Regions from separate parts of the Bradyrhizobium sp. 40 genome, predicted to be linked through region 4. Evidence: predicted binding sites of a transcription regulator. Region 4 holds the regulator's gene; each other region holds the start of a gene.

What was found. The regulator PhoB, encoded in region 4, activates phosphate uptake and scavenging genes when phosphate is short. The targets are predictions, from matches to a motif close to TGTCATNNANCTGTCAT.
Region 1: a site for PhoB is predicted at 814-830, ahead of IVB40_RS12060 (UDP-2,3-diacylglucosamine diphosphatase). Genes of this name have one in related genera too.
Region 2: a site for PhoB is predicted at 1,148-1,164, ahead of IVB40_RS04530 (DUF465 domain-containing protein). Genes of this name have one in related genera too.
Region 3: a site for PhoB is predicted at 1,276-1,292, ahead of IVB40_RS20710 (DUF47 domain-containing protein). Genes of this name have one in related genera too.

Annotation. Positions count from the first base shown of each region.
Region 1 covers NZ_CP064688.1:2,526,475-2,528,672, reverse strand. Annotated here, with positions in the region: gene IVB40_RS12060 (UDP-2,3-diacylglucosamine diphosphatase) at 1-790, opposite strand, end outside; gene thiD (bifunctional hydroxymethylpyrimidine kinase/phosphomethylpyrimidine kinase) at 975-1,775, opposite strand; gene IVB40_RS12050 (Lrp/AsnC family transcriptional regulator) at 1,905-2,150, shown strand; gene IVB40_RS12045 (cytochrome c) at 2,175-2,198, opposite strand, start outside.
Region 2 covers NZ_CP064688.1:970,495-972,692, reverse strand. Annotated here, with positions in the region: gene IVB40_RS04535 (NAD(P)/FAD-dependent oxidoreductase) at 1-717, shown strand, start outside; gene IVB40_RS04530 (DUF465 domain-containing protein) at 884-1,063, opposite strand; gene IVB40_RS04525 (DUF465 domain-containing protein) at 1,391-1,597, shown strand; gene IVB40_RS04520 (hypothetical protein) at 1,715-1,921, shown strand; gene IVB40_RS04515 (hypothetical protein) at 1,944-2,195, shown strand; gene IVB40_RS04510 (GGDEF domain-containing protein) at 2,196-2,198, opposite strand, start outside.
Region 3 covers NZ_CP064688.1:4,244,991-4,247,188, forward strand. Annotated here, with positions in the region: gene IVB40_RS20705 (inorganic phosphate transporter) at 1-570, opposite strand, end outside; gene IVB40_RS20710 (DUF47 domain-containing protein) at 587-1,231, opposite strand; gene IVB40_RS20715 (branched-chain amino acid ABC transporter permease) at 1,390-2,198, opposite strand, start outside.
Region 4 covers NZ_CP064688.1:6,975,715-6,977,912, forward strand. Annotated here, with positions in the region: gene IVB40_RS33455 (GcrA family cell cycle regulator) at 1-502, shown strand, start outside; gene phoB (phosphate regulon transcriptional regulator PhoB) at 741-1,448, opposite strand; gene phoU (phosphate signaling complex protein PhoU) at 1,472-2,188, opposite strand.

The sequences.
Region 1 (2,198 bases), 3.0 Mb from region 4:
GCGGGACCTGCGCCGGCTTCTCGGCCTGGTCCGCCCAGGTGATGATCTCGAAACGGCCGTCATCGTGCTCGACCAGCGCCGTGCAGCTCTCGACCCAGTCGCCGCAATTCATGTAGCGGATGCCGCCCTCGTCGCGGATCACCGCGTAATGGATGTGGCCGCAGATCACGCCGTCGGCGTCGTGGCGCCGCGCCTCGGCGGCGAGCGCCTGCTCGAATGCGCCGATATAGTTGACGGCGTTCTTGACCTTCTGCTTGGCCCATTGCGACAGCGACCAATAGGGCACCTTGAACATGCGCCGGAAGAAGTTGACGAAGCGATTGAGCTGGATCGCGAAGTCGTAGGCCTTGTCGCCGAGATGGGCGAGCCAGCGTGCGTTCTGCACAACGAGGTCGAAGATGTCGCCGTGGATGACGAGATAGCGCTTGCCGTCCGCGCCGGTGTGGACGGTATTCTCGACCACGTCGATGCCGCCGAAATGCGTGCCGTAATAGTTGCGCAGGAACTCGTCGTGATTGCCGGGGATGTAGATCACCTTGGCGCCCTTGCGCGCCTTGCGCAAAAGCTTCTGGACGAGATCGTTATGCGATTGCGGCCAATGCCAGCTCGATTTCAGCGCCCAGCCGTCGACGATATCGCCGACGAGATAGATCGTGTCGGCATCATGGAAACGCAGGAAATCGAGCAGAAGGTCGGCTTGAGAACCGCGGGCTCCGAGATGAACGTCGGAGATGAACAACGTGCGAAAGCGCCGCTCCGGGCTCTCGTCACTCACATCGTAACTTCCCATGCGCCAGCCTGTAACAATGTCCCGTGACAGGGGGATGACCAATTGAACCTTTGAGGCACCTTCGGAACCGAATCGCGCTTGCCTCGCCCACCCCGCGAATATCAGTCGCATGCGACAATCAGGCGACATGGCGTCGCAGCGGCCTCCGCAAGAACCCGGAGCTGCGGCGCGCTCGCGACCGGCGTCAGTAGAATTTGTGGAAATGATGGATCGGGCCGTGGCCGTGGCCGACGCTGAAGCGATCGGCGGCCGCGATCGCCGCGCTGATCCAGGCCTTGGCTTTGCGCACGGCGCGCTCGAGATCCTCGCCCCTGGCGAGCCCGGCGGCGACCGCCGAGGACAGCGAGCAGCCGGTGCCATGGGTGTTGCGAGTGGCAACGCGCGGCGCGGCCAGCGCGATCGTGGTGCTGGCATCGACTAGATAGTCGATGCTCTCGGCGCCCTCGCCGTGCCCGCCCTTGATCAGGACCGCCCTGCAGCCGAGCGCCAGCAGCCGGCGCCCCTGGCTCTCGATTTCGGCCTCGCTGGCCGCGACCGGTTCGCCGAGCAGAGCCGCGGCCTCGGGCAGATTGGGTGTGATCACCGAGGCCAGCGGCATCAGCTTGATGCGCAGGGCGTCGACGGCTTCGGAGGCGAGCAGGCGATCACCCGATGTCGCCACCATCACGGGATCGAGCACGATATGCCGGGGCGCCCAGCGCGACAGCGCGGCCGCGATCGCATCGATGCTGGCGGCTTGCGCCACCATGCCGATCTTGACCGCGCCGACCTCGAGATCGGAAAACACCGCATCGATCTGCGCGGTGACGAATTCGGCGGGCACCGCGTGAATGCCGGTGACGCCGCGGGTGTTCTGCGCGGTCAGCGCCGTGATGGCGGACGCGCCAAAAACCCCCAGCGCGGCAAAGGTCTTCAGGTCGGCCTGGATGCCGGCGCCGCCGCTCGAATCGGAGCCGGCAATGGTCAGCGCGACGGGCGTTGTCATGGGGCGATCTTCAGCGTTTTCGAAGCCATGGACCCTCCTAGCGCGCCTCCCTCGGCCCAGCAAGTTCGCTTGCTAAATCCGGCCGGGTTTGGCCTATTAGCCGCCAGATATGCTTTCGGAGAGACCGCGATGGTTCCCTTTTTCGTCCAGATCAAATGCAAGCTCGGCCAATCCTATGTAGTCGCCAATGCGCTTGCCGAAGCCGAGATCGCCTCCGAGATCTATTCCACGGCCGGTCAATACGACCTGCTGGTGAAGTTCTACGTCGACAACGACACCGATATCGGCCACTTCGTCAACGAGAAGGTGCAGGTGCTGCCCGGCATCCAGGACACCCTCACCATCATCACCTTCAAGGCGTTTGGCGCGAGTTGACCGTCGAGAAAACGGCGGCCCTGATCAGGCGCCGCCCTCCTTGCGCTT
Region 2 (2,198 bases), 1.5 Mb from region 4:
CCGGCGCTCGCCTGCGACGCCGCGCTGCTGTCGCCGTCGACCGGCATCATCGACAGCCACGCCTACATGCTCTCGCTGCGCGGCGAAGCCGAGGACGCGGGCACGGCCTTCGCGTTCCACACCCCGCTGATCCGTGCCAAGGCGACCGCCGGCGTGATCGAGATCGAGGCGGGCGGCGAAGCGCCGATGACGCTGCAATGCAGCCTCCTCGTCAACGCCGCCGGGCTCTCGGCGACCACCGTGGCGCGCAACATCGAGGGCATGCCGCTGGAACGGATCCCGACGGCCTACCTCGCCAAGGGAAACTACTTCAGCTGCAATGCCAGGGCACCGTTCTCGCGCCTGATCTATCCGGTGCCCGAGCCCGGTGGGCTAGGGGTGCATCTGACGCTGGACATGGCAGGACAAGCGCGTTTCGGCCCCGACGTCGAGTGGATCGAGACGATCGACTATGAGGTCGACCCGTCACGCGCCGAGCGCTTCTACCCGGCGATCCGCAGATACTGGCCGACGTTGCCTGACGGCGCGCTCATGCCGAGCTATTCGGGCATCCGCCCGAAGATCGTGCCGCCGGCGGTGGCCACGCAGGATTTCTTGATGCAGGGCCCGCGCGATCACGGCGTCGAAGGCCTGATCAATCTGTTCGGCATCGAGTCGCCCGGATTGACGTCATCGCTCGCGATCGCGGATCACGTTGCCGAGCTCGCAAACATCTAGTGGTTTAAAGCGAAGGGGATTCCGGTTGCGCGTAAAGAAGCGCGTCCAGACAAGAAGCTAGAGCCGCGAAATCCTTGCACGCTGCGCGCCTTGCAGCAGGGATGAGCGCAAAGGCTCCCATCCCTGCCTGAAAGGGTGCGATCAACTCTACGCTGTTACGGGGTTACTAGTGGAGCGTGTCGCCGTGCCTGAGACGCTCGATCTGGTCCTTGACCATCAACTTCCGGCGCTTCAACTCAACAATTTGCAGGTCGTCTGTTGAAAGGTGCACGAGAGCTTCGTGCAATTCGTTTTCGAGAGTTTTGTGCTTCCGTTCCAATTCAACCAGATGTGCCTGAATTGTCATTCGAAACCTCCTCGGTAGGGGTGAACCTTGGATTCGACCGGACGACGAAGTGTACATCACCGATTCGTTCTGTCGATGGGTAACCGTCGTCGCACTGTCATTTTTGAAAATTCATATGTAACGAAGCGTGAGTAAGGGAACCACGCGGGAAAAATCCGTGATATCAATGCGCTTGCGCAACGTCGGAGCGACCGCAGAAATATCCCGCGGGAGATCGACGCGGGACAGCCCGAGATCGCTTGCGATCACGGCGCGCAAGGACGATAGTTTCCACAGGGCATCCACAGCCTTAATCTCACGCCTATCGGTTTTTCGGCCACCGCAGACATGACCAATGAAGATGCGCGCGAACTCGAATCCGAGCTCGCCCGGTTGCACCAGGAACACCGAGATCTTGATGCAGCGATCGATGCACTGCATCAATCGCCCGCCCCCGACCTGTTGCGGTTACAGCGGTTGAAGAAACGCAAGCTGTTGTTGCGTGACCGTATCGCGTTCATCGAAGACCAGATCACGCCCGATATCATCGCCTGATCCACAGGAGGACAGCTCACGGCGACCCGCCGCATGTGAATCCGCTTGACTCAAAAGGAACAAAATAAGAACATTTGGACACCAACGCCCCCGGAAAACCGTCCAAGGAAAACGCAGATGTCGGCAGCCGCCCTTCTCGACAACAGCCATTATGAACAAGCCTGTGATCAGGCGATCGCGATGTGCGACGGCAATCTGCGCAGCACCATCAAGGCGCTGATCATGGCCAATGAATATCTGGAGGCCGAGCTGGAGGAATTGCAGGCGGCGGTTTCCGCAGGCTGCATTCCGGAGACCTCGCGCAGCAAGAGCAGCGCCGCCTGAGTGTCAGCTATCGGAGCCGACCATGTCCGATGTCACCTATTACGTTGCATTACCTTTCCTGACCGACGAGGACGGCTCGCCGGTCGCAGGTGCGGCCGAGGAATGCCAGAGCGCGGCGGCCGCGCTACGGCGCGCCGAGATCATGTCGCACGGCGCCGGCCACACCGGCGCGGTCGCGTTCAGCCGCAGCGGCGATCCCATGACCGGCGAATTCGGCGACGCCAAACTGCTCCGCAGCTTCGGCAACGTACCGAAAGACCTCGGCACACTTTAACTA
Region 3 (2,198 bases), 2.7 Mb from region 4:
GTGGCCGAGCGAATAGAGCGAGGCGGAGGCGAATTGCAGGATGCGGAAGGCGCGATCCACGGCAAAGGGCGTGGAGCGCACGGAGGCCCAGGAGACGATCGCAACCAGCACCATCGCGAGCAGAAAGCCGACGAGCGGAGACAGCACGATGGCGATCACCGTCTTGGACAATCCGCTCCAGACCACCGCCGAAAGGCCCGCTTTGGCCACGCCGGCACCAAACAAGCCCCCGATCAATGCGTGCGACGAGGACGATGGGATGCCGAGCGCCCATGTCACCAGGTTCCAGACGATGGCGCCGACCAGCGCAGCGAAGATCACCTGGGCATCCACGATCGCGGGATCGATGATGCCGGTGCCGATGGTCTGGGCGACGTGCAGCCCGAACACCATGAAGGCGACGAAATTGAAGAAGGCGGCCCAGAACACCGCGTATTGCGGCCGCAGCACGCGGGTCGAGACGATGGTCGCGATCGAATTGGCGGCGTCGTGCAGGCCGTTCAGGAAGTCGAACAGCAGCGCGACGGCGATCAGTCCGACCAGGACGGGAAGACCCAACGCAACATCCACGGCGCGGTCCCCTGCCCTAAACTTGCTCGATGACGATGCTGTTGATCTCGTTCGCGACGTCGTCGAAGCGGTCGGCCACCTTCTCGAGATGGTCGTAGATCTCTGCGCCGACGATGAAATCCATCGCGTTGCCGTTGCGATGCTTGAGGAACAGTTCCTTCAGCCCGATATCATGGAGATCGTCGACGCGGCCTTCCAGCTTGCCCAGCTCTTCCGTGATCGCGGTCAGCATGGCCACGTTCTGGCCGATCTTCTGCATCAACGGCAGCGCACGGCCGACCAGATTGGCGCATTCGATCAGAAGCCCGCCGATCTCCCGCATGGGCGGCTCGAAGCTGCGGACCTCGAACAGCATCACGGCCTTGGCGGTCTGCTGCATCTGGTCGATGGCGTCGTCCATCGAGGTGATCAGGTTCTTGATGTCGCCGCGGTCGAACGGGGTGATGAAGGTACGGCGCACCGCCGTCAGCACCTCACGGGTGATGTTGTCGGCATCGTTCTCGAACTGGTTGACGCGCTGGCAATAGACCGGCGTCTCCTCGCCCCCGTTGAGCATGCTCTGGAGCGCGATCGAGCCCTGGATCACGGTCTGGGCGTGGCGGTCGAACAGGTCGAAGAACCGTTCTTCCTTGGGCAGGAAAGCGCGAAACAATCGCATCATGGGAGAGAGACTACCGGTTGGATAATGGCCTGGCCCGAGCGGGCCGTCATGAAACTGTCATAGACCATTTTCGATCCACGCGCGTGCCACCTCACGCCCGTGGAGCCGGATCATCCACCGCTTTCGCGCGTCAACACATCTTCCATTATATCAATGACTTACAGCGACCGCCGGAAGTAATGCGCGATTTCTCCGATGACGCCGCGGCGGAAGGTGAGCACGCAGATCACGAAGATCGAGCCCTGGATCACGGTCACCCACTGGCCGAACCCCGCCAGATATTGCTGCATGGCGATGATCACGAAGGCACCGACCACGGGACCGAACACGGTTCCGAGTCCGCCGACCAGCGTCATCAGCACGACTTCGCCCGACATCGACCAGTGCACGTCGGTGAGCGAGGCGTTCTGCGCCACGAAGACTTTCAACGCACCGGCAAAGCCGGCCAGCGTGCCCGACAGGACGAAAGCCAGGAACTTGTACTGATCGGTGCGGTAACCCAGCGAGATCGCGCGCGGCTCGTTCTCGCGGATCGCCTTGAGGACTTCGCCGAACGGCGAGTTGATGATGCGGAAGATCAGCAGGAAGCCGGCGAGGAAGCCTACCAGAACCACGTAGTAGAGCACGGTCGGCTTGGTCAGATCGAAGACGCCGAACATGCGTCCCTGCGGAATGCCCTGGATGCCGTCTTCACCATGTGTGAACGGGGCCTGGAGGTAGATGAAGTACAGAAGCTGCGACAGCGCCAGCGTGATCATCGAGAAATAGATGCCCTGGCGGCGGATCGAGATATAGCCCGTGATGAGCGAGAGCACGAAGGCACCGGCGACGCCGACGAGGATGCCGAGCTCCGGCGGCAACGCCCACACCTTCAGCGCATGCGCGCTGCAATAGCCGGCCGTGCCCAGGAACATCGCATGGCCGAAGGACAGCAAACCGCCATAGCCGATCAGCAGGTTGAAGGCGC
Region 4 (2,198 bases):
GACCTGGTCCGATGATCGCGTCGAGCAGCTGAAAAAGCTCTGGGAGGCCGGACTTTCGGCCAGCCAGATCGCGGCGGAGCTCGGCAATGTGACCCGCAATGCCGTGATCGGCAAAGTGCACAGGCTCGGCCTTTCGGGCCGCGCCAAGAGCCCTTCATCGGCAGCGCCGCGCCCGCGCAAGGCGCGCCCCGCGCAGCACATGATGCGGGTGAGCCGCCCGATCTCGCGCGGCAACACCGCGCTGGCGCAGGCCTTCGAGGTCGAGGCTGAGCCGGATCCGGTCACCTATGACAACGTGGTGCCGATGAGCCAGCGGCTGTCGCTGCTGGAATTGAACGAGGCGACCTGCCACTGGCCGGTCGGCGATCCCTCAAGCCCGGACTTCTTCTTCTGCGGTGGACGGGCGCTGTCCGGCCTGCCCTATTGCGCCCAGCACTCGCGCGTCGCGTACCAGCCGGCGTCGGATCGGCGGCGTGCACCGGTGAAGCCGGGGCCGCGGTAATTACGGCAAGTCGTCGCGCGAAGACGGCTCAACGATTTCAGTCTCGTCCCGGCCTAGTGCGCAATTGCGCGCGGGGGGCCGGGACCCATACTCCGAGCGCGCAGTTGCCGTGCGAAAGGGGTCGCTCCGAGTCTTCGCCAAACCACGTTCGGTGGTTATGGGTCCCGGATCAGCGCTCGCTTGTCCGGGACGACGTCGAAGAATTCGGGACAGCTTGCCAACAAACAAGGCTGCAACCCTATACCTGCTCCGCCTTGGCAAACCGATCATCCAGCGCGTAACCGGCGCCGCGGACGGTGCGGATCGGGTCCTGCTCGCGGCCGAGATTGAGCAGCTTGCGCAGGCGGCCGATATGCACGTCGACGGTACGCTCGTCGATATAGATGTCGCGGCCCCAGACGCTGTCGAGCAGTTGCTCGCGCGAGAACACCCGTCCCGGATGCTCCAGGAAGAACTCCAGCAGGCGATATTCGGTCGGACCGAGATCGATCGGCCGGCCCGAGCGCGCCACGCGGCGCTTGTCGCGGTCGAGCTCGATGTCGCCAAAAGCAAGGACGGTGGCGAGCCGCTCCGGGCTTGCGCGCCGCAGCAGGCCTTTCACGCGCGCCAGCAGCTCCGGCACCGAGAATGGCTTGACGATGTAATCGTCGGCGCCGGTCGCAAGACCCCGCACCCGCTCGCTCTCCTCGCCGCGCGCGGTGAGCATGATGATCGGGAGCTGCTTGGTCTCGGGACGGGTGCGAAGCCGCCGGCACAACTCGATGCCTGACAGGCCCGGCAGCATCCAGTCGAGCACGATCAGATCGGGGATGTGCTCCTTGAGGCGGGTGTCGGCGTCGTCGCCGCGCATCACCGTCTCGACGTCATAGCCGTCGCCTTCGAGGTTGTAGCGGAGAAGCTCGGTCAGGGCTTCCTCGTCCTCAACCACCATAATGCGTGCGCCCATCGGGTCGTCGCTCCCTTAAGTCTTCAGGTGTTCGGTACCGTGTTGGCGAAGGTCGTCATGTCGCCCTTCGGCCGCTTGTCGGTGATCGCCTGGCCCTCAATCATGTAGAACACGGTCTCGGCGATGTTGGTGGCGTGGTCGCCGATCCGCTCGATATTCTTGGCGCAGAACATCAGGTGAATACAGAACGAGATGTTGCGCGGATCCTCCATCATGTAGGTGAGGAGCTCGCGGAACAGCGAGGTGCAGATGGCGTCGACTTCCTCGTCACCCTTCCACACCGCCATCGCCGCCGGCAAATCATGCGCGGCATAAGCGTCCAGCACCGACTTGACTTGCTGCTGCACGAGGTCGGTCATGTGCTCGAGGCCGCGGAACAGCTTGAGCGGATGGAAGTCCGTCTCCAGCGCCGCAACGCGCTTGCCCATGTTCTTGGCGAGGTCGCCGATGCGCTCGAGATCGGTCGCGACGCGCATGGCGCCGACGATCTCGCGCAGATCGACCGCCATTGGCTGGCGCCGGGCGATGGTGAGCACCGCGCGTTCCTCGATGCGCTTCTGCAGCGCGTCGAGTTCAGTGTCGATGGCGACGACGCGCTGGCCGAGCGGGACGTCGCGGCGGATCAATGCGTCGACGGACTCGACGATCATGCGCTCGGCGATGCCACCCATCTCGGCGACCAGGCGCGTGAGTTCCTGGAGGTCGGTGTCGAAGGCCTTTGCGGTATGTTCAGAACCCATGTCGCGTCTC